Regions from separate parts of the Pseudarthrobacter sp. S6 genome, predicted to be linked through region 1. Evidence: predicted binding sites of a transcription regulator. Region 1 holds the regulator's gene; the other holds the start of a gene.
The links. Region 1 encodes LexA, which represses DNA repair genes until DNA is damaged. Its sites were predicted from a motif close to TCGAACANNTGTTCGA; they were not measured.

Region 1 (16,027 bases):
CCGCCCGGCTCTGTCCGTCAGCATGGGCAACCCGCATACCGTGGTGGCGCTTGCTGAACTGTCCGAACTGGAGTCCACCCGGCTTTACAAGGCTCCGCAGGTCGATCCGGAGCCCGCCAACGGGACCAATGTTGAATTCGTCGTGCCTGCTGAGCCGTTGGTCCACAACGGGACCGGCACGGTCACCATGCGCGTCCATGAGCGGGGCGTGGGCGAAACCCAGTCCTGCGGAACAGGCGCGTGCGCGGCCGCAGTCGCCATCCGGCACTGGGCAGGGGCGGAAGCGCCGGACTCCTGGCTGGTCAACGTGCCCGGCGGCGTCGTAGGCGTCAAATTCTTCGCCGCTGCCGGAGGGCGCGAGCACGTCGAGCTCAGCGGGCCCGCCGTCATTGTGGCTACTGGGACGCTTTCCTGACCCGAAGGATCCGGAAGGACTTGGATGTGGACTCCCTGCTGACGGTGAACGATGCATCCAGCTCGGTCGAGAGCCAGCGCTGAAGCGAATCCGAGCCCAGGTTTTTTTGGACCACCAACCACGCGGAGCCGCCCGGCGCCAGCCGGGGCAGCCACATCTTCAGTAGGCCGTGGAGTTCATCCTTGCCGATCCGGATAGGTGGGTTGGACCAGATCGTGTCGAAGCGCAGTTCCGGGTCCACGGCGTCGGGAGTGCTGGCCAGCACGTTGCCCAGACCCAGCAGGGCCGCATTCTCGGTGGTTAGCGTGATGCAGCGTTCATTCACATCCACGGCGTAGACCTTGGCATGCGGCGCGCGCAATGCGAGGGTCAGGGCTATGGGTCCCCAGCCGCAGCCGATGTCAAGAAGGTTGCCTGTAGGGTCCGGGGCCGGGACCTCGGCCAGGAGCACCGCCGTCCCCTTGTCAATACCATCGGGACTGAAGATGCCGCCCGACGTCTGCAATGTGCGCGTCTCGCCGGCCAGTTCCACTGTGAGCGGTTTGCGGGTGAACGGCCCGGCGGGCGATGCGCTGAAATAGTGTGCGGACTCCATAACTGGCCAGATTAGTTGGCCGGGGTGCGCAATGCGAAACCGCGGCCACCGCTTCTGCTAATCTTGAACCCATGTTCTTGATCTTCGAGTAGCCGGCACGGCCGGTGTCCCTCCCGGACGCCGCCTGTCCCGAAGCCGTGCCCCGCAGCGATGCAGGTATTAACCTTCCGCAAAGTGCGCCACATAACGGGTCCTCGTAGCTGTTATGCCGCCGGGCAATACTCGAGTGATCTGCCGTTGCCGGTCCCTTGCAGTTTGCCCGCACTTTCCACCACTCCACGCATCTCCCGGATGCGACGACTCCCTGCACGCCCTGGTCCGGACCGGCGCGCGCAGCAGACCAGGAGGCCCGGATGACTGCAAGCCGTCAGCCCAGCGCGAATACTTCACCACAGACCAACGATCCGCACTATTCTGAAAATGCCGAATCTTCAAAGGAGACCATGACCAGCCAGCCCAACACCGGTTCCGATCCAGCAGCCCAGGACATGAGTCCCGAGGAGATCCAAGCTGTCATCGACCGGATTCTCGCCAAGGACGTACCGGCCAGGAACGTCACCGCCGCAGACGGTGACAAAGCCGTGTTCGGCAGGGCTCAGGCGATTTCCCGCCTGGACGACGAACACACCAGCTACGACGGCGACCAGCAGGACCGGGAGGAACGCCGTGCACTACGGCGCGTGGCCGGTCTGTCCACCGAACTCGAAGATGTCACCGAAGTCGAATACCGGCAGCTGCGGCTCGAACGTGTGGTGCTGGCCGGCCTATGGTCCGAAGGCACCTTGGCCGACGCGGAAAATTCCCTGCGTGAACTCGCCGCCCTTGCCGAAACAGCAGGCTCGGAAGTCCTGGACGGTATGGTGCAGCGCCGCGCCAAACCGGACCCGGGCACGTTCCTCGGTTCCGGAAAGGCCCTTGAGCTCAAGGAAATCGTGATGGCCACCGGGGCTGACACGGTTGTGGTGGACGCCGAGTTGGCACCGTCCCAGCGCCGAAGCCTTGAGGACATCGTCAAGGTCAAGGTCATTGACCGCACGGCGCTGATCCTTGACATCTTCGCCCAGCACGCGAAGAGCCGTGAAGGCAAGGCCCAGGTCGAGCTGGCTCAGCTCGAATACCTCCTGCCACGCCTGCGCGGCTGGGGGGAATCGATGTCCCGCCAGGCCGGTGGCCAGGTGGGCGGCGCCGGCGCCGGCATGGGTTCGCGCGGACCCGGTGAGACGAAAATCGAACTGGACCGTCGCCGGATCCGGACGCGCATGGCCAAACTGCGGCGCGAGATTGCGGCGATGAAGCCGGCGCGTGAAACCAAGCGGGCCAACCGCCGTCGTAATTCAGTCCCTTCCGTTGCGATTGCCGGATACACGAACGCCGGGAAGTCATCGCTGCTGAACAGGCTGACCGACGCCGGTGTGCTGGTGGAGAACGCACTGTTCGCCACACTGGATCCCACCGTGCGAAAGGCCGAGACCTCTGATGGCCTCGGCTACACCCTCGCGGACACCGTGGGTTTTGTCCGGTCGCTGCCCACGCAGTTGGTGGAGGCTTTCCGCTCCACGTTGGAAGAAGTGGCTGACGCGGATCTGATCCTGCACGTGGTGGATGTGTCCCACCCGGACCCCGAGGGCCAGATTGCTGCTGTCCGCAAGGTCTTCAGCGAAGTGGATGCCCGCAAGGTGCCAGAGATCATTGTCCTGAACAAGGCCGATGCCGCTGATCCGTTTGTGGTGGAGCGCCTCAAGCAGCGCGAGCCGCGCCACGTAGTGGTCTCGGCCCGCACCGGCCAGGGGATCGCTGAACTGCTGCGGGCCATCAGTGACGGGATTCCGCGGCCCGGCGTAAAGCTGGAGCTCCTGATTCCCTACGATCGCGGTGACCTGATCAGCAAACTGCACGAGACCGATGCCGAGATCCTGAGCCTGGATCACGGCGAGCACGGTACCCGCGCTTTGGTGATGGTGCGTGAGGGCCTTGCGGCTGAACTGGAATCCTTCATCAACCATGACTGAAGTTGTGGCGGGGGAAGTCAAAGGTACGGCCGGCGAGCAGTTCGTGATCGAACTGCTCGACCGCGCTGTGGCCGGCATGGGCGGTCAAAGCCGCAGCGGGCAGCACGAGATGGCCAGGCAGGTGGCCAGGGCCATCGAAACCGGCGACCACCTCCTGGTCCAGGCCGGGACGGGGACCGGAAAGTCGCTGGCCTACCTGATTCCGCTCATTGCGCACTCGCTCGTGAGTAACAAGCCCACGCTGGTGTCCACAGCCACGCTTGCGCTGCAGACCCAGATTGTGGGGCGCGACCTTCCCCGGCTGCTGAAGACCATCACCCCCGCCCTGGACCGCCCGGTCAAGGTGGCCCTTGTCAAGGGCCGTTCCAACTATGTGTGCCAGCATAAGCTCGTAGGCGGGTTCCCTTCTGAAGAACCCGCCGAGGGCCAGCTGTTCTCCCTCGGCGAGGACACCAGTGTCCCGCATTTCGCCGCCGCCCTGGGCGGGCCGTCGTCCCAGCTGGGGAAGGAAGTGGTGCGCCTGCGGGAGTGGGCGGAAAAGACCACCACGGGCGACCGCGATGAACTGCTTCCCGGTGTAACGGACCGGGCCTGGCGGCAGGTGTCAGTGACGTCCATGGAATGCCTGGGCGCGCAAAAATGCCCCATGGCGGCCGAATGCTTCAGCGAACTGGCACGCCACGAGGCCGCCGAAGCTGACGTGGTGGTCACCAACCATGCCATGCTCGCGGTCAGCGCCTTTGAAGGCCTCGCAGTGCTCCCCGAGTACGACGTTGTGGTGGTGGACGAGGCCCACGAACTGCAGGACCGGGTCACCGGTGCGGTTTCGGGGCAACTCTCCGTGGCAATGGTCCACGCTGCGGCGTCGGGCGCGCGGAAGCACACGGCCATCACGGTGGATGCCCTCAACGCAGCTGCCGCCAACCTGGAACTCGCCCTGGCCGGGGTGCCCAACGGGCTGCTCCCCAACGGCCTCAACGACGAACAGCTGGACTGTGTGGACCAGTTGCGTGAGGCGTGCCGGGCTGCACTCTCTGATTCCAAGGGTGAGGGCAGCCAAACGGCCGACGGCGGGCGGCAGCTCGCGCGCTCACGCCTGATGCTGATCCTCGAACTGTGTGAACGGCTCATTGTGTCCCGTGAGAACCGTGAAGTGGTGTGGTTTTCCCGCGCAAGTTCCTTCGACCCGCAACAGGGCTATGCCCAACCCGACGAGTCTGCGCCGGCTCTGGTCAACATCGCGCCGCTCAGCGTAGCCGGAAAGCTCCGCGAAGGGCTGTTCGCCGGCCACACCGTGGTGCTGACGTCGGCCACGCTTGCCATCGGCTCAGCCTTTCAGCCGGCCGCCGGCGGCCTGGGGCTCGTGGGGGAGGGCGCGCCGAGCTGGACCGGGATCGACGTCGGATCGCCCTTTGATTATCCCAAACAGGGGATCCTCTACGTCGCAGGGCACCTGCCCAAGCCGGGCCGCGGGGCGTCGCCGGAGGCACTCGATGAACTTGAAGCGCTGATCCGGGCGTCCGGCGGCGGCGCCCTGTGTCTCTTTTCATCGCGCCGGGCCGCCGAGGAGGCCGCGGAGGCGATGCGTCCCCGGCTCGGCCTCAGCATTCTCTGCCAGGGCGACTCGACCATGACTGCCCTCGTGAAGCAGTTCGCGGACGAGCCCGATACCTGCCTCTTCGGAACCATGTCACTCTGGCAGGGCGTGGATGTTCCGGGCGGATCATGCCGGCTCGTGGTGATCGACCGCATTCCGTTCCCGCGGCCGGACGATCCGCTGATGACAGCACGGTCCCGCGCCGTTGCGCAGGCCGGCGGAAACGGCTTCATGGCGGTATCGGCCACCCACGCGGCCATCCGCCTGGCCCAGGGCGCGGGCCGGCTGATCCGTTCAACCGGAGACAAAGGCGTGGTGGCCGTGCTTGATTCCCGGCTTGCCACCGAGCGCTACGCAGGATTCCTCCGCGCCGCGCTGCCGCCGTTCTGGCCCACGACGGACCGCACGACAGCGTTTTCTGCCTTGGAAAGGCTGGCCGGGAAGGGCACCTGACTGAACGCTGGTACTAGAGCGAGCGCAGGACCGAGACGACCTTGCCCATGATTGTGGCGTGATCGCCCAGGATGGGCTCGTACTGCGTGTTCTGCGGCAACAGCCACGTGTGTCCATCGCGCTGGCGGAACGTCTTCACGGTGGCTTCGTCGTCCAGCAGGGCCGCGACTATATCGCCGTTGGCGGCGTCGGCCTGGCGGCGGACCACGACCCAGTCGCCGTCGCAGATGGCAGCGTCCACCATGGAGTCGCCGGCCACACGCAGCATAAAAAGTTCACCCTGTCCCACGAGTTGCCGCGGCAGGGGCATCACGTCTTCCACCACCTGGTCGGCAAGGATGGGCCCGCCCGCCGCGATCCGGCCCACCAGCGGCACCATGGCGGTGTCCATGGCGGAGGGAAGCTCAGTGACCGTTCCGCCGAGGCCATGCAGGACTGAGGGCTTGGTAGTCCCCTTGGACTTAGTGGACCCGCCATCCAGTGTCAACGGCATGAGGACCTCCATGGCACGCGGACGTTTGGGGTCCCGGCGCAGGTATCCCAGCTTTTCCAGCTGCGACAACTGGTGGGTCACGCTGGACAAACTCGCCAGGCCCACGGTGTCGCCGATTTCACGCATCGACGGCGGATAGCCGTTGTCATTCACCGAGCGCTGGATGGTTTCAAGGATCTTCTTCTGGCGGGCGGTGAGCCCCTTGGGGGTCCGTTGGGGCTGGCGGCGCGGTGTCGCCTTGCCCTCGGCGGCTGGTGCTGCCATGTACGCCAATGCCTTTCGGTTGCCCGGATCCGTTCCGGCCGCTGGTGCCTGGAAAGCCCCGGGGCTGGTGTCGGAGTTGATTGTCAGACCCTGCTGATCAACTACAGAGGTGGTTGTTCTTTGATCCAAACGTAGGCCAGCCACAGGGCTTTTTCAAACATTTGTTCTAGCGAGTCTCGACAATATTCGTTGATAAGTGCTAAAAATGAAGAAGCAAAGTTCGAATATGTGTTCTACTCGTTGCTTGCGGATTCGAATACTCGCATCTATGGACGGCCCAGGCCGGCACCGGCAAGTGGACGCGGAGGACGCGCCGGGCAGCACAGTATGGTCCAGGAGGGCTCATTTCATGTCAGCTATATCTGCTTCGCAGGACTCGCGTCCGCAGCTCGTTTCCGTGCAGGACCTCACCGCGCGGCTGTGGACCGGGCCCCTGCCGGCTTCGGGTCCGGCGCCCACGCAGCGCAGGGAATCCCTGCCGCGGCTGCGCCTGACCCGCAGGGGACGGATTGTCCTCATCGGCATCCCGCTGGTGATCCTTGCCGCAATCCTGCTTTCGCTGGCAGGTTTCCTCAATGCACCGGCGAAGGCTGCCGACTCTGCCGCCGACCTGTCCTTGACGCCAACAGTGTCGGTAACAGTCCAGGCAGGGCAGTCTCTCTGGGCCATCGCCAGTACTGTTGCGCCCGAGCGTGATCCCCGTGATGTCATCGCGGATATTGCTCAGTTGAACAATCTTTCCGCCGGCGGCGTTGTCCCCGGACAGCAGCTCTTCGTCCCCACGAAGTAGCAGGCTTCAGGCTCTGGAGCGTGCCGCCGCAGGCCGTCACATTTTCCGGCCGTCTGCTTCGGACCTAAACTGTTCAGGTGAATGACCAGCTAGAGCGTCTGAACAGACTTCCCCTCCGGACCAACCTCCGCGGACTAACCCCGTACGGTGCCCCGCAGTTGGATGTACCTATCCTGCTGAACGTCAACGAAAACACCCATGGGGTCCCGGCGGACGTCCAGGCCGCGATCAGTGTGGCCGTGACGGAAGCCGCGGCAGGCCTCAACCGCTATCCGGACCGTGAGTTCACCGAACTCCGGGGAGCGCTGGCCGAATATCTCGGCCACGGTCTTGATGCCGCCAACATTTGGGCAGCCAACGGATCCAATGAGGTCCTCCAGCAGATTCTCCAGGCTTTCGGCGGACCCGGCCGCACGGCCCTGGGATTCCCGCCCACGTATTCCATGTACCCGCTCCTGGCCAGCGGCACGGACACCGGGTACATCATCGGACAGCGCGCCGATGACTACGGGCTCAGTGCCGAATCGGCTGCGTTGCAGGTCAAGGAGCTTCAGCCCAACATCGTTTTCCTGTGCTCGCCGAACAACCCGACCGGCACGGGCCTGGGCCTGGATGTTGTGGAGGCTGTGTACACGGCCGGCGAGGCAAGCCAGACCATTGTGATCGTTGACGAGGCGTACCACGAGTTCGCCCACGATGGAACGCCCAGCGCCCTTACGTTGCTGCCCGGCCGGGAGCGACTCATCGTGTCCCGCACCATGAGCAAGGCGTTCGCCCTCGCGGGTGCCCGCCTGGGCTACATGGCCGCCGCTCCTGAAGTCACGGACGCACTCCGCCTGGTCCGGCTGCCGTACCACCTTTCAGCCATCACCCAGGCAACGGCCCTCGCCGCCCTGCAGCACCGCACTGCGCTGATGGCCGACGTCGAGGACATCAAGGAGCAGCGCGACCGCATCGTCTCGGAACTCACCCGCATGGGACTCAAACCTGCCGCCTCCGATTCGAACTATGTCTTCTTCGGCGGCCTCGACAACCCGCATGATGTCTGGCAGCGGCTGCTGGACGACGGCGTGCTGATACGCGACGTCGGTATCCCCGGCCACCTGCGTGTCACGGCGGGCACTGAGACGGAGACCACATCGTTCCTGACGTCGCTGGAACGCATCCTGGCCAGCCAGGCCGGGCTGCCCGCCTAAACTTGAAGTATCGGCGCCGCCGCGCGCCGGCACATCTCCTTCGCTTTCGCACCTCTGACTTCGCCTAAAGGACATATGACCATGAGCTTCACCGGATCGAACGCTGCCGCGCCCCGGACCGCACGCATGGAGCGTGCCACCAGTGAATCGTCAGTGCTCGTGGAGATTAACCTCGACGGCACAGGCGTTTCGGACATCGACACGTCGGTCCCGTTCTACGACCACATGCTGACGGCGCTCTGCAAGCACTCGCTCATTGACATGACGGTCAAAGCCACCGGCGACACTCACATTGACGTCCACCACACGGTGGAGGACGTCGCCATCACGTTCGGTGAAGTTCTGCGCACTGCCTTGGGAAAGAAAGCCGGTATCCGCAGGTTCGGCGAGGCCACCGTGCCCCTGGACGAAGCCCTGGCGCACGCTGTGGTCGACGTCTCCGGCCGCCCCTATCTGGTGCACGGCGGCGAGCCTGCCGGGCAGGAATACCACCTGATCGGCGGTCACTTCACGGGATCACTGACCCGCCACGTTTTTGAGGCGATCACCCTTCATGCCGGCATCTGCCTCCACATGAACGTCATCGCGGGCCGCGATCCGCACCACATCGTGGAAGCGCAGTTCAAAGCCTTCGCCCGCGCGCTGCGTGCTGCGGTGGAACCCGACCCCCGTGTTGAGGGGATTCCGTCCACAAAGGGTGCCTTGTGAGCGGCCAAATACTCCGGGATGGCGCCGTCATCGATCCGGCCTCCGGCGTGAAGCGCGTATCGCCCGAAGGCAAGCCCACAGTCACCGTCCTGGACTATGGTTCCGGAAACGTCCGCTCCGCCGTGCGCGCCCTGGAGCGGGCCGGGGCCGAGGTTATCCTCAGCTCCAAGCCCGAGGACGTGCTTAATGCCGACGGCCTGGTAGTACCCGGGGTCGGTGCGTTCGAGACTGTTATGCGCGAGCTCAAGGCCGTGGACGGCATCCGCCTGATCGGCAGGCGCGTGGCCGGGGGCAGGCCGGTCCTGGCAATCTGCGTGGGCCTGCAGGTCCTGTTCGAGGCCGGGGTAGAGCACGGTACAGAAGCCGAAGGCATGGGGGAGTGGCCCGGCAAGGTGGAGCTGCTTCCCGCAGAGGTGGTGCCACACATGGGCTGGAACACAGTGGACGTTCCGGAAGGATCCAAACTCTTCGCCGGCGTCGCGGACCAGCGCTTCTACTTCGTCCACTCCTATGGTGTCCAGGCGTGGAACTTCGACGTGATCCAGCCCCGGATGACCGCACCGCTGGTGACCTGGTCAGAGCACGGCGCGCGCTTTATCGCCGCTGTGGAAAACGGACCGCTCTGCGCTACCCAGTTCCACCCCGAAAAATCCGGCGACGCCGGTGCCCGGCTGCTGCGCAACTGGGTAGACGGCCTTCGCCAGCCAGCTGCCACGGACGCCGCCTAGATGTGGTCGGTTGTCCTGATGGGCCTGGCCGGCGTCCTGGTGGGCGGCGCCCTGTCCTTCAGGCAGCAGCACAAACCAATGTGGACCCAGATGGGCTTCTACGTCCTGGCCGGCATGGCGCTTCTGGCCGCCTACCTGCTGACGCTTCCTGGAACCTAGCCCCATGCATTACCAGTTCCGCTTCCATGAGCAACCCATCACCCAAGAGGATTTGAGATGACCACCGCAACCGATCTGCCGGTTCTTGAACTGCTGCCCGCCGTCGACGTCGTAAACGGACAGGCCGTGCGGCTGGTCCAGGGAGAGGCGGGCAGCGAGACGAGCTACGGCACGCCGCTGGAGGCAGCCCTCAACTGGCAGGACCAGGGCGCCGAATGGGTGCACCTGGTGGACCTCGACGCCGCGTTTGGACGTGGCTCGAACGCCGGGCTGCTCCGTGAAGTGGTGGGCAGGCTGGACATCAAGGTGGAGCTCTCCGGCGGACTCCGGGACGACGAATCCCTTGAGGCGGCGCTGGCCCTCGGCGTGGCCCGCGTCAACCTCGGCACGGCTGCGCTGGAAAACCCCGAGTGGACCCGCAGCGCCATCGACCGCTTTGGCGACAGGATCGCCGTCGGCCTCGACGTCCGCGGAACCACTCTGGCCGGCCGCGGCTGGACGAAGGAAGGCGGCGATCTCTGGGAGGTCCTGGGCCGGCTCGAAGAAGCCGGGTGCTCCCGGTATGTTGTCACTGACGTCACAAAAGACGGCACGCTGCAGGGTCCCAACGTTGAACTCCTGCGCCAGATGGTGGAGAAGACCGGCAAGCCGGTGGTCGCGTCCGGCGGCATCTCCAGCCTGGACGACCTGAAGGTGCTGCGCTCCCTGGTGCCGCTGGGCGTCGAAGGCGCGATCGTGGGCAAGGCGTTGTACGCCGGCGCCTTCACGCTCCCCGAAGCCCTCGACGTCGCCGGACGCCGCTAAGCAGTTCCGTGGACAGCACGCACAACGCCGATCCGGCCGTGGAATCCCCGGCGCCGCGCCACCTGCCCGGACACATTGCCGCAGCACTGGCGGGCGCGGGTGGCCGGACTGACTCGGCAGGCCAGCCGTGGGAAGGGCGGAGCCTCGCCGGCGATGGCGGCCGGATCCACAACTTCGAGGACGACGACGGCACGGCCGACGCCGGCTACCTCGCCGCCGTCGCGGCCATGGTTGAAGGCGCCGGCGACGAAGCTGCCGTGGTGGCTTCGCTGGCCACCGCCCGCGTGTTTATCCCGATCATCGCGCAGCTAGGCGAAGCAGCGGAAGGCGTCGATGGCCTGACGGCGGACAAGCAGGCGGACATGGCCCTGGTCACCCTCAAGGCTTCGGACGGCCGGACGGCCATGCCGGCCTTCACCTCGGCGGACGCCTTGGCTGGCTGGCACCCCGACGCCCGGCCGGTGGCGGTGTACGCCGCCCGGGCTGCCCTCTCGGCCGTGGCCGAGGGAGCGGAGCTGCTGGTGCTCGATCCGGGCTCGGAGGTCACGTTTGTGGTCCGGCGGCCCGCCGTCTGGGCACTGGCCCAGCAACAGGACTGGATCCCTTCCTACACTGATGCAGCACTGGAAGCTGAGATGGCTGGGGCAACGGCCGCGTTCCCGGCAGTGCGCCGGCTTGCCCTCCTCCAGGGTTCCGGCGTCACCGCCCGCACCGGCACGGGTGCCACCCTCCCCGGGGGCGGTGCCGGACCGGAACTGCAGGTGCTGCTCGACCTTGAGGATGGCCTGGACGCCGCAGCAGTCCAGGCCCTGGTGTCCGGGCTCCAGCAGGCGTGGTCCCGGAATGTATTGTTTGGAGAGCGTGTTGACTCGATCGAAATCAAGTTGCGGCGCGCAGCACAGTAGCTGACGGTTGGCGCGGAGATCCCGGCTGGCGTGGGCAGACAAAAAGGATTTTTCGTGAACTTCGCTCTATACCGGGAGCTGCTGGCCGTCCGGCCCATCCGGCGGCTGCTGCTGGTCGGCATGATCGCCCGCATTCCCCATTCGGCGGCAGGCATGCTGCTGACCCTGCACATCGTCCTCACCCTGGACCAGGGCTATGCAGCTGCCGGCGCCGCGGCGGCTGTCATGACCATCGGCATCGCAGTTGGCGCACCATGGCGCGGCCGGCGCGTGGACACTGTTGGCCTCCGCCGGGCTCTGATTCCGTCGGTGGTGTCCGAGGCGGTCATCTGGTCCGTGGTGCCGCATGTGTCCTACCAGTGGCTGCTTCCGCTGGTGTTCGTCGGTGGCCTGCTGACGTTGCCGATCTTCAGTGTTGTGCGCCAGTCCCTGGGCGTCCTCGCGGACGGCGACCAGCGGCGGACCGCCTATGCGCTGGACTCGATTGCCACAGAGATGGTGTTCATGATCGGGCCGGCCGCCGGAGCCGTGGTGGCGACCAGCGGCTTCACTGTTCTGGGCCTCACGGTGGTGGGTGTGTCCACGTCACTGGCCGGATTGTTCCTCATGTGGTTCAACCCGCCCACGCGAAGTGCCACGCAATCTGAGGAAAGCGAAGCGGACCAGCGCCATGCCGCGGAAGTGGCTGTGCTTTCCGCCGCACCGGCCCACCTCCAGGAAGCGGCGGCGGACCTCGCTCCGGCCGGGGCAGAACGCACCCGCAGCGGGCCGGCGGGGCTGCGGGGCAAGGTGGCCCACAACTTCGCCTGGTTCACGGCCACTGTCGCGGCCGTCTTCGCCGTGGCTGCTGGAACCGGTATGGTGCTCAGCGGCACCGACGTTGGCATTGTTGCTGCCTTGGAAACCGGCGGCCACCAGGCTGAAATCGGCATCGTATTCCTCTTTTGGTGCGCCGCATCGGTGGTCGGCGGGCTGGTGTACGGGGCCATGCACCGTCCCGTGTCGCCGATCCTCCTGCTGCTGGGCATGGCCGCCCTGACCATCCCGATGGGCTTCGCCCAAGACACCTGGACGCTGGCTTTTGTCTCGATCCTTCCGGGCCTCTTGTGCGCTCCCGTCCTGTCGGCAGCCTCCGAACGGGTGGCAGATCTGGTGGCGGAGGACCGCCGCGGCGAGGCAATGGGCTGGTACGGCTCTGCGCTGACTGCCGGCGTTGCGCTCGGGGCACCACTTGCCGGGATTTTCATAGACGGGATGGGACCGTCCGGCGGGTTTGTCTCCGTGGGAGTGGCCGGCGTTCTGCTCTGCGTTGTGGGACTGCTGCTCCAGGCCCACAGACGCCGCCGCGCTGCGGTCTGACGCCGGCCTCCAGAGTTTTTGTCCAGATATTCCGCCTTTTCAGGTGCGGAAGTCTCGTTATCTGGACAAAAACTAAGTGAAACACGACGGCGGCGGAGATCCGTGTGGACCGTCCGCCGCCGCCGTCGTTGTACTTTTAGAGTTTGCTGGTTGGGTCTAGTTGACGGCACCGGTGTACTTCTCGCCCGGGCCCTTGCCCGGGGCGTCAGGGATGATGGACTCCTCGCGGAACGCGAGCTGCAGGGAACGCAGGCCATCGCGCAACGGGCCGGCGTGCTGGGATCCGATTTCGGGGGCCGCTGAGGTCACGAGTCCGGCAAGGGCGGTGATGAGCTTGCGGGCCTCGTCCAGATCCTTGAGTTCCTCCGCATTGTCCTCGGCGGCGAGGCCCAGCTTGACGGCGGCTGCGCTCATCAAGTGCACTGCGGCGGTAGTGATGACCTCGATGGCCGGCACCTCCGAGATATCGCGGATTTGCTGGGTTACGTCAGCCTTGGCGGCGGGGGCCTCGAAAACGTGTGAATTGCTGTCTGGGGTGCTCATACTGGTAAGCTTGTCACAGACCGACTGGATGCCGTTATTTCGCTATGGAGGGTCCCACCAGCGCTTAGCTGCGTTTGGCGGGATTTGTTTTGTAGAATGACATGCAGTTTGCAAGCGGAGTTCTCTCCCACCCGCGTCAGCCGTTTTCCCGCCGGAAGTAATTCCTGAGGAACCAAGGTTGCCGGGTAACGGTCGGACAGTTCTTTCAGGTGTCAAGCCTGGGGAAGTGCGCACTGCCTCTACTGAGGACGGTGCATCCGACCATTGAGGCCTTCGATTGCTCCGGCAATTGGGGGCCTTCTCTATTGTCCGGTGGAATACCACATCAATCACAGGAGTTTTAACATTAGCGAGCCAAGAATCAATGAGCGTATCCGCGTCCCCGAGGTGCGGTTGGTCGGTCCTGCAGGTGAACAGGTAGGAATCGTCCGTATTGACGATGCCCTGCGTTTGGCTGCCGAATCCGATCTTGATCTCGTTGAAGTTGCACCGCAGGCCAAGCCTCCGGTGTGCAAGCTGATGGACTTCGGCAAGTACAAGTACGAGGCCGCCGTTAAGGCGCGTGAAGCACGGAAGAACCAGACCAACACGGTTCTGAAGGAAATCCGCTTCCGCCTCAAGATTGACACCCACGACTACGAGACCAAGCGCGGCCACGCACTGCGCTTCCTCGGTGCCGGTGACAAAGTCAAGGCCATGATCCAGTTCCGCGGCCGTGAGCAGCAGCGTCCGGAAATGGGCATCCGCCTGCTCCAGCGCTTCGCTGACGACGTCGCTGATGTGGGCGTTGTTGAGTCCAGCCCCCGTATCGATGGCCGCAATATGGTCATGGTTGTGGGCCCGCTGAAGAACAAGGCCGAAGCCAAGGCTGAGGCACGCCGGGCATCGCAGCGTGCGGAGGCCAAGGCGCAGAACGAAGCGAAGGCTACGGGCGGTGGCCGCGTCGACGTCTCCGGCGACGACCAGGCACCGCTGACGCAGTCGCTGGCTGACCTTCTTCCGGAAGGTTTTGCCATCACCACGGTGCCGGAAACTGAAGCCCCCGCCGAAGCTGAAACGCCTGTTGCGCCTGTTGAAGCAGCTCCGGAATCCGAAGCCCCAGTCAAGGAAGCCCCAGTCAAGGAAGCTCCGGCAGAGGAAGTTCCCGTCAAGGAAGCTGCCCCGAAGGCAGCGCCCGTCAAGGAAGCAGCCGTCCAGGAGGCGCCCAAGCAGGCAGCCCCGAAGGCCGCTGCTCCCAAGCGTGAAGCTCCCAAGGCCGCTCCGGCTCCGGTCAAGGCTCCAGCCGCCGTCAAGCCCGCCGAAGCGGCTCCGGCAGCTCCGAGGCCCCCGGTGCCGATGCCGAAACCGATCGCACGCCCGGCAGCGCCGAAGCCTGCGGCAAGGCCTGCCCCCAAGGCAGCTCCGAAGCCGGCTGGCAAGAAGACTACCTAGTTCACAGCTGCGGGAGGTTATCCTCCTGCAGTACGCAACCAGCATGCCGCCTGCAGGGGCGGCTGCTCGAAAGAACTGCAGACAATGTCTGTGGACACGTAAGGAGATCGGTCCCCATGCCGAAGATGAAGACCCACAGTGGTGCTAAGAAGCGCTTCAAGCTGACCGGCAGCGGCAAGCTGCGCCGCCAGCAGGCCAACCGCCGCCACTACCTTGAGCACAAGTCCTCCAGGCTGACTCGTCGCCTCGCCGGCGACAAGATTGTCTTCAAGGGTGACGCAAAGGTCATCCGGAAGATGCTCGGCATCTAAGTTCCAAGTTCTCTGACTGATGCCACCTGGCAGCAGTCAACTACCAAAAAGGCTTCTCAGGCCAGCCGGTTGTTCCGGCAGTAGATGCTTGGGATCAGAATTTTCGAAGGAGTACGCACGTGGCACGTGTGAAGAGGGCGGTCAACGCCCACAAGAAGCGCCGGGTTATCCTTGAACGCGCGAAGGGCTACCGTGGACAGCGTTCACGCCTGTACCGCAAGGCCAAAGAGCAGCTGCTGCACTCGTTTGTGTACAGCTATGGCGACCGCAAGAAGAAGAAGGGCGACTTCCGCCGCCTGTGGATCCAGCGCATCAATGCTGCATCCCGAGCCAACGGCCTGACTTACAACCGTCTGATCCAGGGCCTGAAGGCCGCTGAGGTCGAGGTTGACCGCCGTATGCTTGCTGAGCTGGCCGTTTCGGATGCTAACGCATTCGCTGCGCTGGTGAAGATCGCCAAGGATTCCCTGCCTGCCGATACGTCCGCTCCGGCCGTCGAAGCCGCAGCCCCCAAGGCTGCCAAGGCACCGAAGGCCAAGGCTGCAAAGCCTGCCGCTGACGTGGCTGCCAAGTAGCACCCACGCCAGTTCGAGGACTGGTGGCTGAAGCCACTAAGGTTCTTACATGAACGAAACCGGGCGCCCGCAAGACTTTCCACTCTCCAATCCCCGAGCTGATCGGGTGAGGAAGGTGGCACAACTTGCCGGGCGCCCGGCGCGTTTAAAACGCAGCGAGTTCATGGCAGAGGGTCCGCAGGCTGTCCGAGAGGCCCTGACGCTGCACCAGAAACGAGTTGCCGCGGGGGAGCCCGGCGTCGTCTATGAGGTCTACGCTAGCGAGGCATGCCTCGACAGGCACCCGGACCTGGAGACACTCGCGGAGGGCATCGACGCATACCTCACTACCGACGAAGTGCTGGCCGCGATGGCGGACACCGTTACCCCGCAGGGCATTCTCGCGGTCTGCGGTTTCCTGGACGTGAGCCTTGAGCAGGTCCTCGACGCCGGCCCGCGGCTGCTTGCAGTGCTGTGTCAGGTCCGGGACCCCGGCAACGCGGGCACCGTGCTCCGGGCAGCTGATGCGGCCGGGGCGGACGCCGTCATCCTGACCTCGTCCAGCGTTGACATCTATAACCCCAAGGCGGTCCGTTCCACCGCAGGTTCCCTGTTCCATTTGCCAGTGGTCCTGGGCGCCGATATCGCGGAAGTGGCAGCCGCCTGCCGTGCGCGGGGGATTGGCATCCTGGCTGCCGACGGCAACGGTGACG
Region 2 (16,027 bases), 420 kb from region 1:
GACGCCGCCTTCCTGGTGGACCTGGTCCGCGCCCATGTCAAGGACGTCGCGGCCGACTGGCACGTGGATTCCGTCGGCACCGAGGTGGGCAACGTGCGTAACAACTCCCCGGAACTCATCCGTCCGGTAGAGGCGCTGTTCTGAGGCGTTCCGGTCGCTGACCCGGCTGACGGCGGAGGTGCCCGGCCCTTAAACGGTGACCTGGCCGCCGTCGTCCACTGTCCAGGTGGGGTTATAGGCAATTTCCCAGCGGAAGCCGTCCGGATCGGCGAAATAGCCGCTGTACCCGCCCCAAGGCTGGGTGACCGGCGCAGCGACGATGGTGGCTCCGGCCGATGCCGCCTCCGCCATGACCCGGTCCACCGCCTCGGTGCTGGGCAGGTTGTGGCTGAGTGTGATGCAGGGGACCGGGCCGGGCGCGCCTACGCCGGCCTCGGCGTGCATCTGCGCGGCGTCCCACAAGGAAAGGACGAGGCCGTGGTTGACCTGGATGAACACCACATCGCCCGGGAATTCGCGGTGGACAGGCCAGCCGAGGCCTTCGGCGTAGAACCGGCGGGAGGCGTCAACACTGCGAACGCCTAGTGAGATGAAGTCGACTCTGGGCTGCATGCTTCGATACTGTCAGAAGATGGCAACAATTCAAGGAAACGATCGGGATGCTTTGGCCGACAAGGAACAGCTCGCAGCCGTTCGGATTGCGGTCGACGAAGTTGATGAGCAGATTGTCACGCTCATTGCGCGGCGTGAACGCCTGATCCGCATCGCCGGAAGCCTGAAGGGGGACGACGCTGAAGTCCGTGCCCCCGGCCGGGTGGAACGGGTGATTGAGCATGTCCGGTCCGCCGCGGAAAAGAAGGACATTGATCCGGACATCGTGGAATCAACCTACCGGGCCATGATCTTAGGGTTTATCGAACTTGAAATGAAGGTCCACAAAGAGAGCAGCTGACACCGCCGCAGGTGCTGTCCGGATTCGGGTCCGGCAGCACCTGCCCCGGTGTTTGCCTGCTCCAGTGTTTCCTAGAGCGCTTCGTCGACGGCGACGCCCGACTGGAATTCCCGGCCGTCGGCCTCGCTGAAGGCCGACATGACGTGTCCCTTGCCCAGGCCATGGACGGCCGCGACGGGGAAGTTGCCCGTGATGGTGTTGCCCGAGTGTGTCACACCGGCAAGATCATAGTTTTCCTCGGCGCTTTGGTCATGGCTGAACGAGTAGAAGGCAATGGCCTCCCCGTTCATGAACTCAATACCCAACCGTCTTTGTGATGAGTAATCAGGGCTCGCCGCCACCAGGCCCACTACGTACGCACCTGCCCCCGGTATGTTGCCGTCGATATCGAAGGTTGCCACGAGCTTTTCGTCCTGGGCCTTGATGCTTACGTGCTTGAGGAGTGCGTCATGGGTGCTCATGCCACAATCCTGCCCTCCTGCTGCCCGTCCGTCCACCCCTGTCTAGGTTTTGTCGGAGCGCCGTCGTAGACTGGATTTATTCGAATATGTGTTCGAATAATTTGCTGTTGCATCAGCATCCTGCATCAGCTCCGTTCAGTTCCGGGAGGCGCCCATGGGTACGTTCAGCGAGTCCGTGGACGTCGTCTGCACCCCCGCGGGCCAGCCGCTGAAACTCCAGTGGGCCGGGCGGCACTACACCGTGTGCGCCGAGCCTGTCCGGTGGTACGAACGCCGGCAGTGGTGGGCCGAGGAGCGCCGTGCGCCCCTCGGCAGCGGGCCGGGGCTGGTGGACCACGAAATCTGGCGCGTCCAAGTACATGCGGACCCGCAGGGTACCGGCCCTCGGGATGCAGGAGAGCCGCTCACCCTGGACCTGAGCAGGCATGTCGGCAGCGGCCGCTGGAGGATCCTGCGGATCCACGATGCACTCCGGCCCCAGACGGCATGAGCTTCTCCCACCTTCACGTTTCCACGGCCTTCAGCGCACACTATGGCGTGGCGTGGCCCGACGAACTGGCCCAGGTTGTCGCCGCGGACGGCGCAACCGCGCTCGCCTGCACGGACCGGGACGGCCTGTACGGCACCATCAAACACCTCAAAGCCTGCATGGCCGCCGGCATCGACCCCATCGTGGGTGTGGACCTAGCGGTCTTCGACGACGACGGCGACCACCGCACCCAGCTCGCCGGCAGGGTGGTGGTGCTCGCCCGGGGCAACAACAACGGGGCGGGGTACCGGGCCCTGTGCCGGCTGGTGTCCGATGCCCATGCCCGCACCTCCGGCAAAGCCGGGGGAGCGGTACCGGTGGCGGTCACCCGCGCCGAACTCGCCTCCCGCACGCTCGACCCCAAAACCCTGAAACCGGTCCTGACAGTACTGATCGGCCCGGATTCCGACGTCGGACGGGCCATGAGCGGCCGGCGCTACCTCCGTCCGCGCACCCTTTTCAAAGGCTGGCTGGACGCCATGCCCCCAAAAACCCTGGTGGCGGAAGTCGTTTCCCAGCTCACCGCCCCCGGGGCGCACCTGAGTACCGCGCATGCGGTACGTATGCTCAAGCTCGCGGAAGAACACCATGTACCGGCTGTGCTCACCAACGCGGTCCGCTACTGCGCAGAGGACGGTGCCGCCACGGCAGACGTGCTCGACTCCGCCCGGACCCTGAAGTCCCTCCCCGAACTCGCGGCCGAACCGCTGCTCCAGCCCAACGGGCAGGCCTGGCTCAAATCCTCTGCGCAGATGCTTCAGCTCGGCAAGGAAATTATCCGCGCCGCAGGGTATGGCGCAGCGGACCTCAAACAGCTGATGGCGCAGACCGAGGCGCTCGCCGACTTCTGCCGGATCGACCCGGTGACTGACATGGGCTGGAAGCAGCCGGTAGTCCCCGAGGCATCGGTCATAGGCATCAGCCAGGACCCGCACAATGAACTGGTGCAGCGCTGTGAGGCCGGGATCAGCAGGCGGTTCCCTGGGATATCAGGCTCAGCCCACAAGGACATGCGCTCGCGGCTGGAGCACGAGCTGGGGATCATCAGGAACCTGGGGTTTTCCTCTTACTTCCTCACGGTCGCGGAGGTCTCCCGGATGATCCAGGACATGGGGGTCAGGGCAGCCGCCCGTGGTTCCGGGGCTTCCAGCCTGGTCAACTACCTGATTGATGTCAGCCAGGTGGACCCCCTGCAACACGACCTGATCTTCGAACGCTTCCTGTCCCGGGACCGGGCCACGTTGCCGGACATCGACATCGACGTCGAAAGCGCCGAACGGCACAACGTATACCGGCGGATCTTTGACCGCTTCGGTTCCGAGCGCGTCACGCTGATGAGCATGCAGAACGGGTACCGCGCCCGCGGTGCCGTCCGCGACGCCGGGATGGCCCTGGGTATGGACCATGATGACGTCGGCGAGATCGCCAAGCAGCTGTGGCGCTTTTCGGCCCGGAAATTCCGTGAGGCACTGGTTGAGAAACCTGAGCTGCGTGAGTTCGCCGGGCGGGTGGAACAGCGGGACTTCGCCGAAAACCAGCAGCTTGACCTGCTGGTGGACCTCACCGAACGGCTGGACCGGCTGCCCCGCCATATCTCCATGCATCCCTGCGGGGTGATCCTGGGCGACGCCACGCTGCTTGACCGGACCCCTGTGCAGCCCAGCGGACTGGGGCTGCCCATGAGCCAGTTCGATAAACACGACATGGATCCCATGGGCATGCTCAAGCTTGATGTCCTGGGCGTCAGGATGCAGAGCGCCATGGCGTTTGCCGTCCGCGAAGTCATCCGGATCCATCCCTCCAAAGCGGAAGTGGTTGCGGCCGGGGCCCACCCTGCAGGTCCTGACGGGACCGGGCCGGACTACATCGCCGAGAACGGGCACATCGACCTCAACGCCGTGCCGCTGGATGATGAACCAACCTACGAACTGATCCGCAGCACCCACACCCTGGGCTGCTTCCAGATCGAGTCGCCCGGGCAGCGGGAGCTGATCGGCAAGCTGGCGCCGCGTGAGTTCAACGACCTCATCATCGACATTTCGCTGTTCCGGCCGGGCCCGATGAAATCGGACATGGTGCGGCCTTTCCTGGAGCACAGGCACGGCTTCGCGCCGGAGGTCTACCCGCACCCCGACCTGAAACCCGTGCTGCAGGAAACGCATGGGGTCACTGTCTTCCACGAACAGATCCTTAAAACCTTCCACGTGATGACCGGCTGCGGCCTGGCGCGCGCAGACGAGTTTCGCCGGGCGCTCGGCGACGAGGTCCACGAGCTGAAGGTGGAGGAGTTCTTCCGCAAGGAGGCCCGGATCAAGGGGTACGCCCCGGAGGTGGTGGACAAGGTCTGGGAGACCCTGAAAGCCTTTGGCAGCTTCGGCTTCTGCAAGGCGCACGGTGCGGCGTTTGCCGTTCCCACCTACCAGTCCGCCTGGCTCAAGACGCACCACCCCGAGGCTTTCCTGGCGGGGCTGTGGGAACACGATCCCGGCATGTACCCCAAACGGCTGCTGGTGGCCGAAGCCCGCAGGCTGGGCATTCCCATCCTGCCGCTGGACATCAACCGCAGCCAGGCCGAGTACAGGGTGGAACGAGTGGCGGCAGGGCCGGATGCCGGCAAGCTGGGGATCAGGCTGAGCCTTAACGGCATCTACGGCCTGTCCGGGACCGAGCTCAAGCGGATTGTCGCCGGCCAGCCCTACGACTCCCTGGCTGACCTCCGGGCCCGGTCCAGGCTGAGCAAGCCAAGTATCAAAAGGCTCGCCCAGCTGGGTGCTTTTGATTCCCTGCACCGTGAATCGGGCGGCGCCGCCAACCGCGCGGACCTCGTCCAGCACCTGCAACAGCTCCAGGCCGCGGGCGGTACCCGGAAAGGCATCGACATCATGGAAGGGCAGCTGTCCCTGCCGCTGGGGGATGTGGAACTGCGGAACGTCAAACCCGGGCTTCCCGCGCCCACCCTGGTGGAAAACGTCCGGGCAGAACTGGACCTGATGGCCATAGACGTCAGCGGGCACCTGATGGACAGCCACCGGCCCCTGCTGGACCGGCTCGGGGTCACCACTGCCGACAAACTGTTGAGCCTGCGCAACAACACCGAGGTACTGGTGGCCGGGGTGCGCATCGCCACCCAGACCCCGCCCATGCGTGGCGGCCGGCGGGTGGTGTTCATCAGCATCGATGACGGCACCGGCTGCGTCGATTCCGTGTTCTTCCATGAAGCCCAGGAGCAGGCGGGGCTGTTGCTGTTCGGCACCAGGCTGCTGCTGATCCGGGGCACTACACGCCGGACAGGTCCCCGGGGAATCAGCCTGAGCGCCAGCATGGCCTGGGACCTGAGCCGGGTGGAATCCCTGCCGTTCGCGGCGGACCGCGTGGAGAGCACCGATGTACCGCATCCCCTGGACGGGATCAGCCGAAGCCTTGCGATTACCGGAATGGGCGGCTGAGGGGTCGCGGGTCCCGTTGGTCGGCCTCCCGGGAAACCGATAGCATTGACGATGGCTGGCTGTGGTCCCCGTACGCCACAAGCTATGAAGCCTAAAACTTTGAATAGGAGACACCCGTGTCAGATGCCCAGCAGATCACCCTCATCGTCGATGGCGAAGAGACTAAGGTGACTACCGGGACAACCGGTGCGGAACTCTTCTTTGAGCGCCGCGATGTTGTTGTTGCCCGCGTCAACGGCGAGCTGAAGGACCTGGACCAGGAACTGCCCGAGGGCGCCGAGATCGAGGGCGTCACCATCGATTCCCCTGACGGCCTGGACGTCCTCCGCCACTCCACCGCCCACGTGATGGCCCAGGCAGTGCAGCAGCTGCGCCCGGACGCCAAGCTGGGCATCGGCCCGTACATCACCGACGGCTTCTACTTCGACTTCGACGTCGCCGAGCCGTTCACCCCCGAGGACCTCAAGACCCTCGAGAAGATGATGCTCAAGATCGTCAACCAGAACCAGAAGTTCGTCCGCCGTGTGGTCAGCGAGGACGAAGCCCGCGAGGCCATGAAGAACGAGCCCTACAAGCTAGAACTCCTGGGCAAGAAGAACAACGCCGCCGAAGCAGGCGAGGGCGTCAACGTCGAGGTCGGCGCCGGCGACATCACTATCTACGACAATGCTGAGCGCAAAGAGGGCACCACCGTCTGGTGCGACCTCTGCCGCGGCCCGCACCTGCCCAACACCAAGCTCATCTCCAACGCCTTCGCACTGACCCGGTCCTCCTCGGCGTACTGGCTGGGCAACCAGAAAAACCAGCAGCTGCAGCGCATCTACGGCACCGCCTGGCCCACCAAGGACGCGCTGAAGGCCTACCAGGAGCGCATCGCGGAGGCTGAGCGGCGCGACCACCGCAAGCTCGGCGTCGAACTTGACCTGTTCTCCTTCCCCGACGAGCTGGGCTCCGGCCTGCCGGTGTTCCACCCCAAGGGCGGCATCATCCGCAAGGAGATGGAGGACTACTCCCGCCAGCGCCACGTCGATGCCGGCTACGAGTTCGTCTACACCCCGCACATCACCAAGGGCCACCTGTACGAAGTCTCGGGCCACCTGGACTGGTACAAGGAGGGCATGTTCCCGGCCATGCACGTGGATGCCGAACTCAACGAGGACGGCACCGTGCGCAAGCCCGGCCAGGACTACTACCTGAAGCCGATGAACTGCCCCATGCACAACCTGATCTTCCGCTCGCGTGGACGGTCCTACCGTGAACTGCCCCTGCGTCTGTTCGAATTCGGTTCGGTCTACCGGTACGAAAAGTCCGGCGTGGTCCACGGCCTGACCCGGGTCCGTGGCATGACCCAGGACGACGCCCACATCTACTGCACCCGCGAGCAGATGAAGGACGAGCTCACCAAGACCCTGAAGTTCGTGCTCGACCTGCTCAAGGACTACGGTCTGAACGACTTCTACCTGGAGCTGTCCACCAAGGACCCGGAGAAGTACGTCGGCGAGGACGCAGCCTGGGAAGAAGCCACCCGGACACTCGCCGAGGTGGCCGAGGAATCCGGCCTGGAACTCGTCGCGGATCCGGGCGGCGCAGCCTTCTACGGACCGAAGATCTCCGTTCAGGCCAAGGACGCGCTGGGTCGCACCTGGCAGATGTCCACCATCCAGCTGGACTTTAACCTCCCGGAACGCTTCGAGCTGGAGTTCCAGGCAGCCGACGGCACCCGCCAGCGTCCCGTGATGATCCACCGTGCGCTCTTCGGTTCCATCGAGCGGTTCATGGGCGTGCTCACCGAGCACTACGCCGGCGCATTCCCGGCGTGGCTTTCCCCTATCCAGGTGGTGGGCATCCCGGTGGCCGAAACGTTCAACGAGTACATGTTCGACGTCGTTGACCAGCTCAAGGCGGCAGGCATCCGCGCCGAGGTGGACACGTCCTCGGACAGGTTCCCCAAGAAGATCCGCACCGCCAGCAAGGACAAGATCCCGTTTGTCCTGATCGCCGGCGGCGACGACGCCGAGGCCGGCGCGGTGTCCTTCCGCTTCCGTGACGGGAGCCAGGACAACGGCGTGCCGGTTGCCGAGGCCGTCAAGCGGATCACAGAAGCCGTCCGTAACCGGACCAGCTAGCGGAAACGGATAAAAACACGGTGCAGGAGAACACAGGCGCAGGCTACCCAGGGGATGCCGGCGTGACAGATGACTTTGATCTCGCGGGCGTGCCGGATGCTTTCCAGCGCCTGTGGACTCCGCACCGGATGGCCTATATCAAGGGCGGCCAGCACCAGTTCAAGAACGAGAACGACTGCCCTTTCTGTGTGGGTCCGGGCCGGTCTGACGAGGAAGCCCTGATCGTTTACCGGGGCAAGACCTGTTACGTGGTCCTTAACCTGTTTCCGTACAATCCGGGCCACCTCCTGGTCTGCCCCTACCGGCACGTCCCGGACTACACCGACCTCACGGTGGAAGAGACCTCGGAATTTGCGGAGATCACCCAGACAGCCATGCGGGTCCTGCGCAAGGTTGCGAACCCGGGCGGGTTCAACCTCGGCATGAACCAAGGTGTGGTGGGCGGGGCAGGAATCGCCGCCCACCTGCACCAGCACATCGTTCCACGCTGGGGCGGGGACGGTAACTTCTTCCCCATCATCGCCCAGACCAAGGCCATCACGCAGACCCTGGATGAAGTCCGCCAGCAGGTTGCAGAGGCCTGGCCCGGGGAGACGGATGCTGAATAGGCATGCGCGCGGGTTTTTCACCGCACTGTTCACTCCGCTGGCGCGTTGGCTCCTGAGAATCGGTGTTTCCCCTGATGCCGTGACGGTCATCGGAACCGCCGGCGTGGTGGTCGGAGCGTTGGTCTTCTACCCCCTCGGCCAGCTCTGGTGGGGGACCCTGTTCATTACCGCGTTCATCTTCTCGGACGTGCTCGATGGCATAATGGCCCGGCTTCGGGACTCAGGCGGCCGCTGGGGAAACTTCCTGGACTCCACGCTGGACAGGATCGCCGACGGTGCACTGTTCGCCGGCGTTGCTATCTGGTTCTTCACCGGGGGCGCCGATTACGCCATCGCCGTCGCAGCCATGCTCTGCCTGGTTTTGGGCATGGTGGTCTCGTATGCGCGGTCCAAGGCCGAAGCCCTCGGTTTCACAGCCAATGTGGGCATCGCCGAGCGCGCCGAGAGACTGGTGTCGGTGCTGGTGGTCACCGGATTTACCGGCCTGGGGCTGCCCCCCGTGGTCCTTCTGGTGACGCTCGGACTCCTGGCCCTGGCCAGCCTCATTACCATCATCCAGCGCGTAGCCACCGTCCATCGCCAGGCGTTTGCGGAGTCCGCGGCTTCGGATTAAGGCTGATTAAGCCCGCCGCCTGGCGTGGGACTAGTATTGTGACTGCCCGGTCAATGTATCCGGCAACCCGGTGCGTGTACTTTCGGTTTCTTGCCGCCCTCACGCCCGGCGAAGATCAGCTATCTACCCATAGGGGTTTTTGTGTCTACACCTGATGTAAGCAGCGAAGCCGGTTCGTCCGCGAACAGCGTCACGGGCAGCAACCGCGTCAAGCGGGGCATGGCTGAGATGCTCAAGGGCGGCGTCATCATGGACGTCGTCAACGTTGAACAGGCCCGCATCGCCGAAGACGCCGGTGCCGTTGCAGTCATGGCGCTCGAACGCGTTCCGGCCGATATCCGCGCCCAGGGCGGCGTGTCCCGCATGTCGGACCCGGACATGATCGACAAGATCATCGACGCCGTCTCCGTGCCGGTCATGGCCAAGGCCCGGATCGGCCACTTCGTGGAGGCCCAGGTCCTGCAGTCGTTGGGCGTGGACTACATTGACGAGTCCGAGGTCCTGACCCCGGCCGACTACGTCCACCACATCGACAAGTGGAACTTCACGGTTCCCTTCGTCTGTGGCGCCACGAACCTCGGTGAGGCGCTGCGCCGCATCAACGAAGGCGCGGCCATGATCCGCTCCAAGGGCGAGGCCGGCACCGGCGACGTCTCCAACGCCACCGGGCACATGCGCCAGATCCGCGCCGAGATCGCCAAGCTCGCGGCCTTGCCCGAGGACGAGCTGTACGTCGCGGCCAAGGAACTGCAGGCCCCGTACGAACTGGTCAAGGAAGTTGCCGCTGCCGGCAAGCTCCCCGTGGTGCTGTTCACCGCCGGAGGCATTGCCACCCCGGCCGACGCTGCGATGATGATGCAGCTCGGCGCTGACGGCGTGTTTGTAGGTTCCGGTATCTTCAAGTCCGGCAACCCGGCCCAGCGTGCCGCTGCCGTGGTCAAGGCCACCACGTTCTTTGACGACCCCGACGTCATCGCCAAGGCCTCCCGCGGCCTCGGCGAAGCCATGGTGGGCATCAACGTCGCTGACATCCCGCAGCCGCACCGCCTCGCCGAGCGCGGCTGGTAACAGCTCTAAAGCAGTACGACGGCGGCGGGTCACCTTACGAAGGTGGCCCGCCGCCGTCGTCGGTGGTTAGCCCAGGCCGCGGCGTTTCAGCAAGGGCTCCAGTTCGGCGTCGCGGCCGCGGAGTGCGCGGAAGGATTCCAGCGGGTCCCTGCTGTTTCCGCGGGAGAGCAGCTCCTGGCGGAAGCGTTCGCCGTTGGCCCGCGTTAGCCCGCCGTTCTCGGTGAACCAGTCCACAGTTTCGGCGTCCAGCACCTCACTCCAGATGTACGAGTAATAACCGGCCGCATAGCCGGCGCCCGCGAAGATGTGCTGGAAATAGCCGGTTCGGTAACGCGGCGGGATCAGGGCATGAGCCACGCCCGCGGCGGCAAGGGCCTTTTCCTCGAAGGCGAGTGCATCGTCCGGGACCTCGGTGACATCCAGCGTGTGCCAGGCCAGATCCAGCAACGCAGCGCCAAGGTATTCCGTGGTCCCGAAGCCTTCGCCCCAGAGCCGTGCGCCGTTCAACTTGTCCACAACCTGCTGCGGAAGCGGTTGGCCGGTGGCGTGGTGCCGGGCGTAATGTGCAAGTACCTCCGGCCACAGGATCCACATCTCGTTGACCTGCGATGGGTATTCCACAAAGTCGCGGGGTACAGCAGTCCCGGCGAACCGCGGATACGCCACGTTCGACAACAAGCCGTGGAGCGCGTGTCCGAACTCGTGGAATGTGGTGCGCAGTTCGTCCAGCGTCAGGAGCGTAGGCTCGCCTGCCGGCGGCTTGGAGATATTGAGGTTGTTGATCACCACGGGAAGGGTGCCGAGCAGGCCCGACTGTTCCACCAGCGAGTTCATCCAGGCGCCGCCCCGTTTGGATTCGCGGGTGTAGTAGTCGCCCAGGAACAATCCCAGCCCGCTGCCGTCCTGGTCCCGCACTTCCCAGACGCGGACGTCCGGGTGGTAGCCTGCGAGGTCCTTCCGTTCGTGGAAGGTGATGCCGTAGAGGGATGTGGCTGCGAAGAAGACGCCGTCCCGGAGAACGCTGTCCAGCTCGAAGTAGGGGCGGAGCGCCTGTTCGTCCACTGCGTACGTATCCCGCCGCACCTTGGCCGAGTAGAACGCCCAGTCCCAGGCCTCCAGCGGATGCCCTGCCGCCTCGGCCAGCGCCGCAGCCTCGGCGTCGGCATTGCGCACGGCGGCGGGGGACAGCCTGTTCAGCATGGACTGGACCGCCTCAAAGTCGCGGGCTGTCTGGCGGTCCACCACGAATTCGGCATAGTTGGCGAAACCCAGAAGGGCTGCCTTTTCAGCGCGCAAGCCAGCCGTTGACCTGGCCAGTTCCAGGACATCCAGGCCGCCGCCGTCACTGCCCCGGCCGGTGGAGGCCTCAAACAGCCGACGGCGGATGTTCCGGTTTTCCAGGGCAGCCAGGGCGGGCTGGTTGCTGGGCTGGATCAGCGTCAGCAGGAATTTTCCGTCGTGGCCAACGGCGCGGGCCGCCTCAGCGGCGCTGGCGACATCATCGGCCGGCAAGCCGGCCAACTCTGCTGCCGTGTCCAGCAGCAGTGCGGCCGATTTCATGGCCGCCTTGACCCGCTGGCCAAACTCCGTGCCCAGTGTGGACAGCTCCGCGTTGATTTGCTTCAGCCGTTCCTGGCCCGTTTTGTCGAGCTGGATCCCGGACTGGCGGAACTCCTTCACATACTCCTTCACGAGACGGACGGACTCAGGGTCAAGCCCGGAGGTGTCAATCGCCGCGAACCTGTCGAACAGCGCGCGATTGAGGTAGATCTCGTCCTGATGGGCCGAAATACGGGGTGAGAGTTCGGTCTCCAGGTCACGGATCTCGTCTGTCGCGTCAGCTGAGGCAAGCGTGAAGAAGGAGGCCGTGGCCCGCTCGAGAAGTTGGCCGGCCTTCTCCATGGCCACGGCCGTATTCTCGAAGTTCGCAGGCACCGGGTTGTCCACAATCGCCTGGATTTCCACCAGATGTTCCGCCAGGCCAGCCTCGATGGCCTCGGCGTAATCGGATGCTCTGATGTGGGCAAAAGGCGGCAACCCATAAGGCAGGGTGCTGGCACTAAGGAGGGGATTCGTCATCTCGCTAACCTTTCATACTGCCGTATGCTTCTCAACGCGCGGCTTTGCGGCATTGGTGCGACGGCCAGACCTACAATGACGCCTATGGGGAAAAGGTTGGGCGCCGCTTCTGTGGGCGCTGTTGCTCTTCGTTCCGCCGCGGCGCTGTCCGGCGGCATGCTGGCCGCGGCGCTGCTGGCAGGCTGCGGCCTGATCGCCGAAGAGACCGCTGCTTCCGCCGGGGCCGCCGCGAGTACCGGTGCCGGGACAGCGCAGCCGAGCCCGACGGCAACCCCCACCCCGACGCCCACTCCCACCCCCGGCGCGGGGCCGGCGTGTCCCACGCTGCGCTGCGCGTCCGTGCTGGTGACCGGCGACATGCTGGTCCATACCCAGCTCTGGCAGCAGGCCCGCGACGACGCCGCCGCGGCAGGGAAAACAGGCCTGGACTTCACCCCACTCCTCGAAGGCCAGCGCAAGTACATCCAAGCCAGCGACCTCGCCATCTGCCATCAGGAAACCCCTGTGGCCGGGCCCGACGGACCGTTCTCGGCGTACCCGTCGTTCAACGTCCCGCCTCAGATCATTACAGCGTCCAAGGCGGTGGGGTACGTGGCGTGCACCACCGCGAGCAACCACACCATCGACCGGAGCACGGACGGAGTGCTGCGCACCCTGGATGCACTGGATGCCGCGGGGCTGAAGCACACCGGTTCCTACCGCACGCAGACCGAGTCGCAGGGAATCCTGATCCTGCAAACCAACGCCGCCAAGATCGCCATCATTCAGGGGACTTACGGGCTCAACGGCCAATACCCTGAATATGACTGGCAGGTGGACATCCTGGATGCGCCCACCATGATCGCCAAGGCCGTCAAGGCACGGGCTCTCGGTGCGGACATTGTGCTCGGGGCCATGCACGCCGGTGATGAGTATTCCAGCGAAGCCAACGCCCAACAGCAGGAAGTGGCGCATGCCCTGGTGGACAGCGGCCAGTTCACCATGATCTACGGCCACCACACCCACTCGGTGCTGCCCATCGAAAACTACAAGGGAACCTGGATCGTCTACGGGCTGGGCAACGGCGTCACTGAACTGTCGCCCTGGTATGTGGTGAACAACGAGGGCCTGCTGGTGCGGGCGCAGTTCAGCCAGGACGCTGCCGGAAAGTGGACGGCATCGGACCTCGCCTGGGCCCCTTCAGTGATTGTCCGCGACCCGTACCGCTGGTGTTCGGTGGCAACCGACGCGCCGCAGGGCGTCTGCGCGACTCCCGAGGCCGACGCCGCCACCCGGCTGAGGACCACCACCGTGGTGGACTCGATGGGCGCGGCTGCTGCGGGAGGGCACGAACTTCTGATCACCAAGGACCCCTGAGGCCCTTCGCCGGGGGAAACCGTCAGCGTGGTGCTACCCAGCGCAGTGGCACTCAGCGCGGACGGCGCGTCGCGTGCTCCCGGGCCAGTACTGCGTAGCGGTCGTCCGGGGCGCCGGCCGTGAAGGTGCCGTATTTACGCTCCGCGGCGGTCCTGATGAGGAAGTCGGCGATGGCAGGGTTCTTGGGCAGCAGGGAACCGTGCAGGTAGCTGGCCACCACATTTTTGTAGCGCGCGCCTTCGTGGCCGTCGCTGCTGTTGTTGCCGGTGCCCTTGGCAACGGTGCCGAGTGGCCGGACGCCAGCACCCAGGGTGGTCTGCCCGCTGTGGTTCTCGTAGCCCAGGACCTCGCCGAACTCCGGTGTGGCCACCTTGACGTTGCCGATCAGGCGTTCGTCGGTGCCGTGTGTTTCCACGTCCAGGATGCCGATCCCCGGGATGACCGTACCCAAGCGGGTCTTGAAGAAGCGTCCGAACAGCTGATACAGCCCGCAGATCACCAGCATGGGGGCGCCGTCTTCCGCCAGCCGGGTCAAGACGCCGGCGCGTGAGTGCAGGTCATCCTGGATGACCAGCTGGCCGCTGTCTTGCCCGCCGCCCCCGACAATGAGGTCCGCATCGGCGGGAAATTCGTCGCCCACGTTGTACTCCAGCAGCTCCGGGGTGTAACCGTGCCAGCCGATCCGCTGCTTGATCACCAGGGCGTTGCCCCAGTCGCCGTAGATGTTCATGTCCCGCGGGTAGAGCTGCAGGACGCGGATGGTGCCCTTGGAATTCTGTTCGACGCCGTCCGGACCGATGCCGGGTGATTCAGCAGTCATGAGACCACCTCCACTGTGGTGATTTTGGACAGCTCGCGGCGGATGGCCAGCATGGCTGTGTACGTGCAGAAGATCCGCTTCGGTTTGCCCTTGGCCGCACGGATGAATTCGGCCAGTGCGGGCGCGATCTCCGGCTGGACGCCGCCGATCCGGACGTCGTCATACTGCAGCCGCAGTGCCATATCGTAGGCCCGGGACCCGGTGAGCTGGTCCACGCCGCCGTCGCGGAGCGAATCGAATTCCACGTCCCACAGCCAGGACATGTCCCGGCCGTCGGCATAGTTGTCATTGATGGCGATCATGGTGGCGTAGCCGTCCGCGGGGAAGGACTTCAGCCCTAGCCGGAAACCGCTGGGGTTCTTGACCAGCACGAGGTCCAATGGCTGGCCGTCCACCGTGAGGCTTTCGCCGCGGCCGAACGCAGGCTCCACCCGGGATAGCGCCGTGAGCAGGGTGGCGTGGTCTGCTGTGACGGCACCACCGCCACAGATACTGCGGGCCAGGGTCAGCGCCGCAGCCGCATTAAAGATGTTGTAGACGCCGCGGAGCTTCATCGCTGTGGTGACCGTGACGCCGTCGTACTCAAAATCGGCGGTGTCCGGCCCCACTTTGCGGAGTACGACGTCGGCCGCCGGCTTGTGCGGGAGCGCTGCGGGGGCAGGACTGCCGGGCGCTGCCCGCATGTCGTCGTCGTTGGGGAAGGTGCTCAGGAGCGAATCGTCCAGGCCGAAGTACTGGACGTCCTGGCCGGTGAGCGTGTCCGCGATGCGGGCCACCCGCGGATCCTCCCGGTTGAGGACCACTGTTCCGGTGGTTTTGTCCGCGATGTGCTGCAGCAGCTGGGCCGTTTTGTCGATCTCGCCGAACCGGTCCAGCTGGTCGCGCAGGACGTTGAGAAGGAGGCTGTACCGCGGCGGAACACGGTTCACAAAATGCGTGGCGTGGGCTTCGTCGAGCTCCAGGACGGCGACGTCGGCCGTAAGCCTGCCGCGCCAGTCCACTTCGCCCAGCAGGGCAGCCGCCACACCACGGGTGAAATTGCTGCCGGTGCGATTGGTGAAGACCTTCAGGCCCTGGCTCTCCAGCAGTTCCACCACCATTTTTGTGGTGGTGGTTTTGCCGTTGGTCCCGCTCACAACTGCAACGCCGTGGGGGAGCGTGGCGAGCGTCCGCTGCATAAAGCCGGGATCGATTTTCTCGACCACCAGCCCGGGCAGCGCGGACCCTCCGCCCCTGAGCCGGGACACCCGGCGGACCAGCTTGCCGAGCGGAACACTGATGTAAAGCATGCTCTGTAATATATCCCAGCAACGGCATAGAACCCTTCCCGGAAGCGCTTCCGGCGCCGCCTCGGGACCAGCGCCCATTATGCTGATTGGATGACAAACCCCCTTTCGGCTGCTTCTGCACGCGTGGGCTCGGGCCTCCGGATCGGCGTCCTGGCACTTCAGGGCGACTTCCGCGAACACCTCCGGGCCGTGGAAGCCGCGGGTGCCGCCGGCGTCGGAATCCGCCGCCCCTCCGAACTGGACGGCCTGGACGGCCTCATCATTCCCGGCGGAGAATCAACAGCCATCGACAAGCTGGCCCGCGCCTTTGAGCTGGCCGGACCGTTGAAGGACCGGATCCGCGACGGACTGCCGGTCTACGGTTCCTGCGCCGGCATGATCCTTCTCGCAGACGCGATCGCCGATCCGGCCACGGACCTGGCCGGCAACCCGCAGCAGACTTTCGGTGGCCTGGACATCACGGTGCGGCGCAACGCCTTCGGCCGCCAGCGCGAGTCCTTTGAAGCGGACCTGGACTTCAAGGGCCTGGACTTCAGCGCCACGGAATCCGGTGTGGCCCCGGTGCATGCTGTGTTCATCCGCGGCCCCTGGGTGGAACGCGTCGGAGCCGGCGTGCAGATCCTGGCGCAGGTTGAGCCTGCGGACCCGGAGCATGCCTCCCATGCGGCCAGCCTGCCGGG

Region 2: a site for LexA is predicted at 1,494-1,509, ahead of ACQCS0_RS10410 (DUF6504 family protein). Genes of this name have one in related genera too.

What each region holds. Positions count from the first base shown of each region.
Region 1 is NZ_CP189581.1:1,750,188-1,766,214, forward strand. It holds gene dapF (diaminopimelate epimerase) at 1-415, shown strand, start outside; gene ACQCS0_RS08525 (methyltransferase) at 396-1,010, opposite strand; gene hflX (GTPase HflX) at 1,454-3,019, shown strand; gene ACQCS0_RS08535 (ATP-dependent DNA helicase) at 3,012-5,069, shown strand; gene lexA (transcriptional repressor LexA) at 5,083-5,826, opposite strand; gene ACQCS0_RS08545 (LysM peptidoglycan-binding domain-containing protein) at 6,176-6,616, shown strand; gene ACQCS0_RS08550 (histidinol-phosphate transaminase) at 6,694-7,812, shown strand; gene hisB (imidazoleglycerol-phosphate dehydratase HisB) at 7,894-8,520, shown strand; gene hisH (imidazole glycerol phosphate synthase subunit HisH) at 8,517-9,248, shown strand; gene ACQCS0_RS08565 (hypothetical protein) at 9,249-9,407, shown strand; gene priA (bifunctional 1-(5-phosphoribosyl)-5-((5-phosphoribosylamino)methylideneamino)imidazole-4-carboxamide isomerase/phosphoribosylanthranilate isomerase PriA) at 9,465-10,211, shown strand; gene ACQCS0_RS08575 (SseB family protein) at 10,220-11,116, shown strand; gene ACQCS0_RS08580 (MFS transporter) at 11,171-12,475, shown strand; gene ACQCS0_RS08585 (DUF1844 domain-containing protein) at 12,632-13,018, opposite strand; partial or broken gene infC (translation initiation factor IF-3) at 13,406-13,807, shown strand; partial or broken gene ACQCS0_RS08595 (hypothetical protein) at 14,155-14,436, opposite strand; gene rpmI (50S ribosomal protein L35) at 14,566-14,760, shown strand; gene rplT (50S ribosomal protein L20) at 14,880-15,335, shown strand; gene ACQCS0_RS08610 (RNA methyltransferase) at 15,385-16,027, shown strand, end outside.
Region 2 is NZ_CP189581.1:2,166,784-2,182,810, forward strand. It holds gene ACQCS0_RS10390 (SOS response-associated peptidase) at 1-144, shown strand, start outside; gene ACQCS0_RS10395 (VOC family protein) at 190-612, opposite strand; gene ACQCS0_RS10400 (chorismate mutase) at 632-952, shown strand; gene ACQCS0_RS10405 (hypothetical protein) at 1,024-1,413, opposite strand; gene ACQCS0_RS10410 (DUF6504 family protein) at 1,568-1,903, shown strand; gene ACQCS0_RS10415 (DNA polymerase III subunit alpha) at 1,900-5,388, shown strand; gene thrS (threonine--tRNA ligase) at 5,505-7,514, shown strand; gene ACQCS0_RS10425 (HIT domain-containing protein) at 7,535-8,122, shown strand; gene pgsA (phosphatidylinositol phosphate synthase) at 8,112-8,735, shown strand; gene pdxS (pyridoxal 5'-phosphate synthase lyase subunit PdxS) at 8,877-9,803, shown strand; gene ACQCS0_RS10440 (M3 family metallopeptidase) at 9,870-11,882, opposite strand; gene ACQCS0_RS10445 (CapA family protein) at 11,967-13,238, shown strand; gene ACQCS0_RS10450 (glutamine amidotransferase) at 13,291-14,058, opposite strand; gene ACQCS0_RS10455 (MurT ligase domain-containing protein) at 14,055-15,347, opposite strand; gene pdxT (pyridoxal 5'-phosphate synthase glutaminase subunit PdxT) at 15,438-16,027, shown strand, end outside.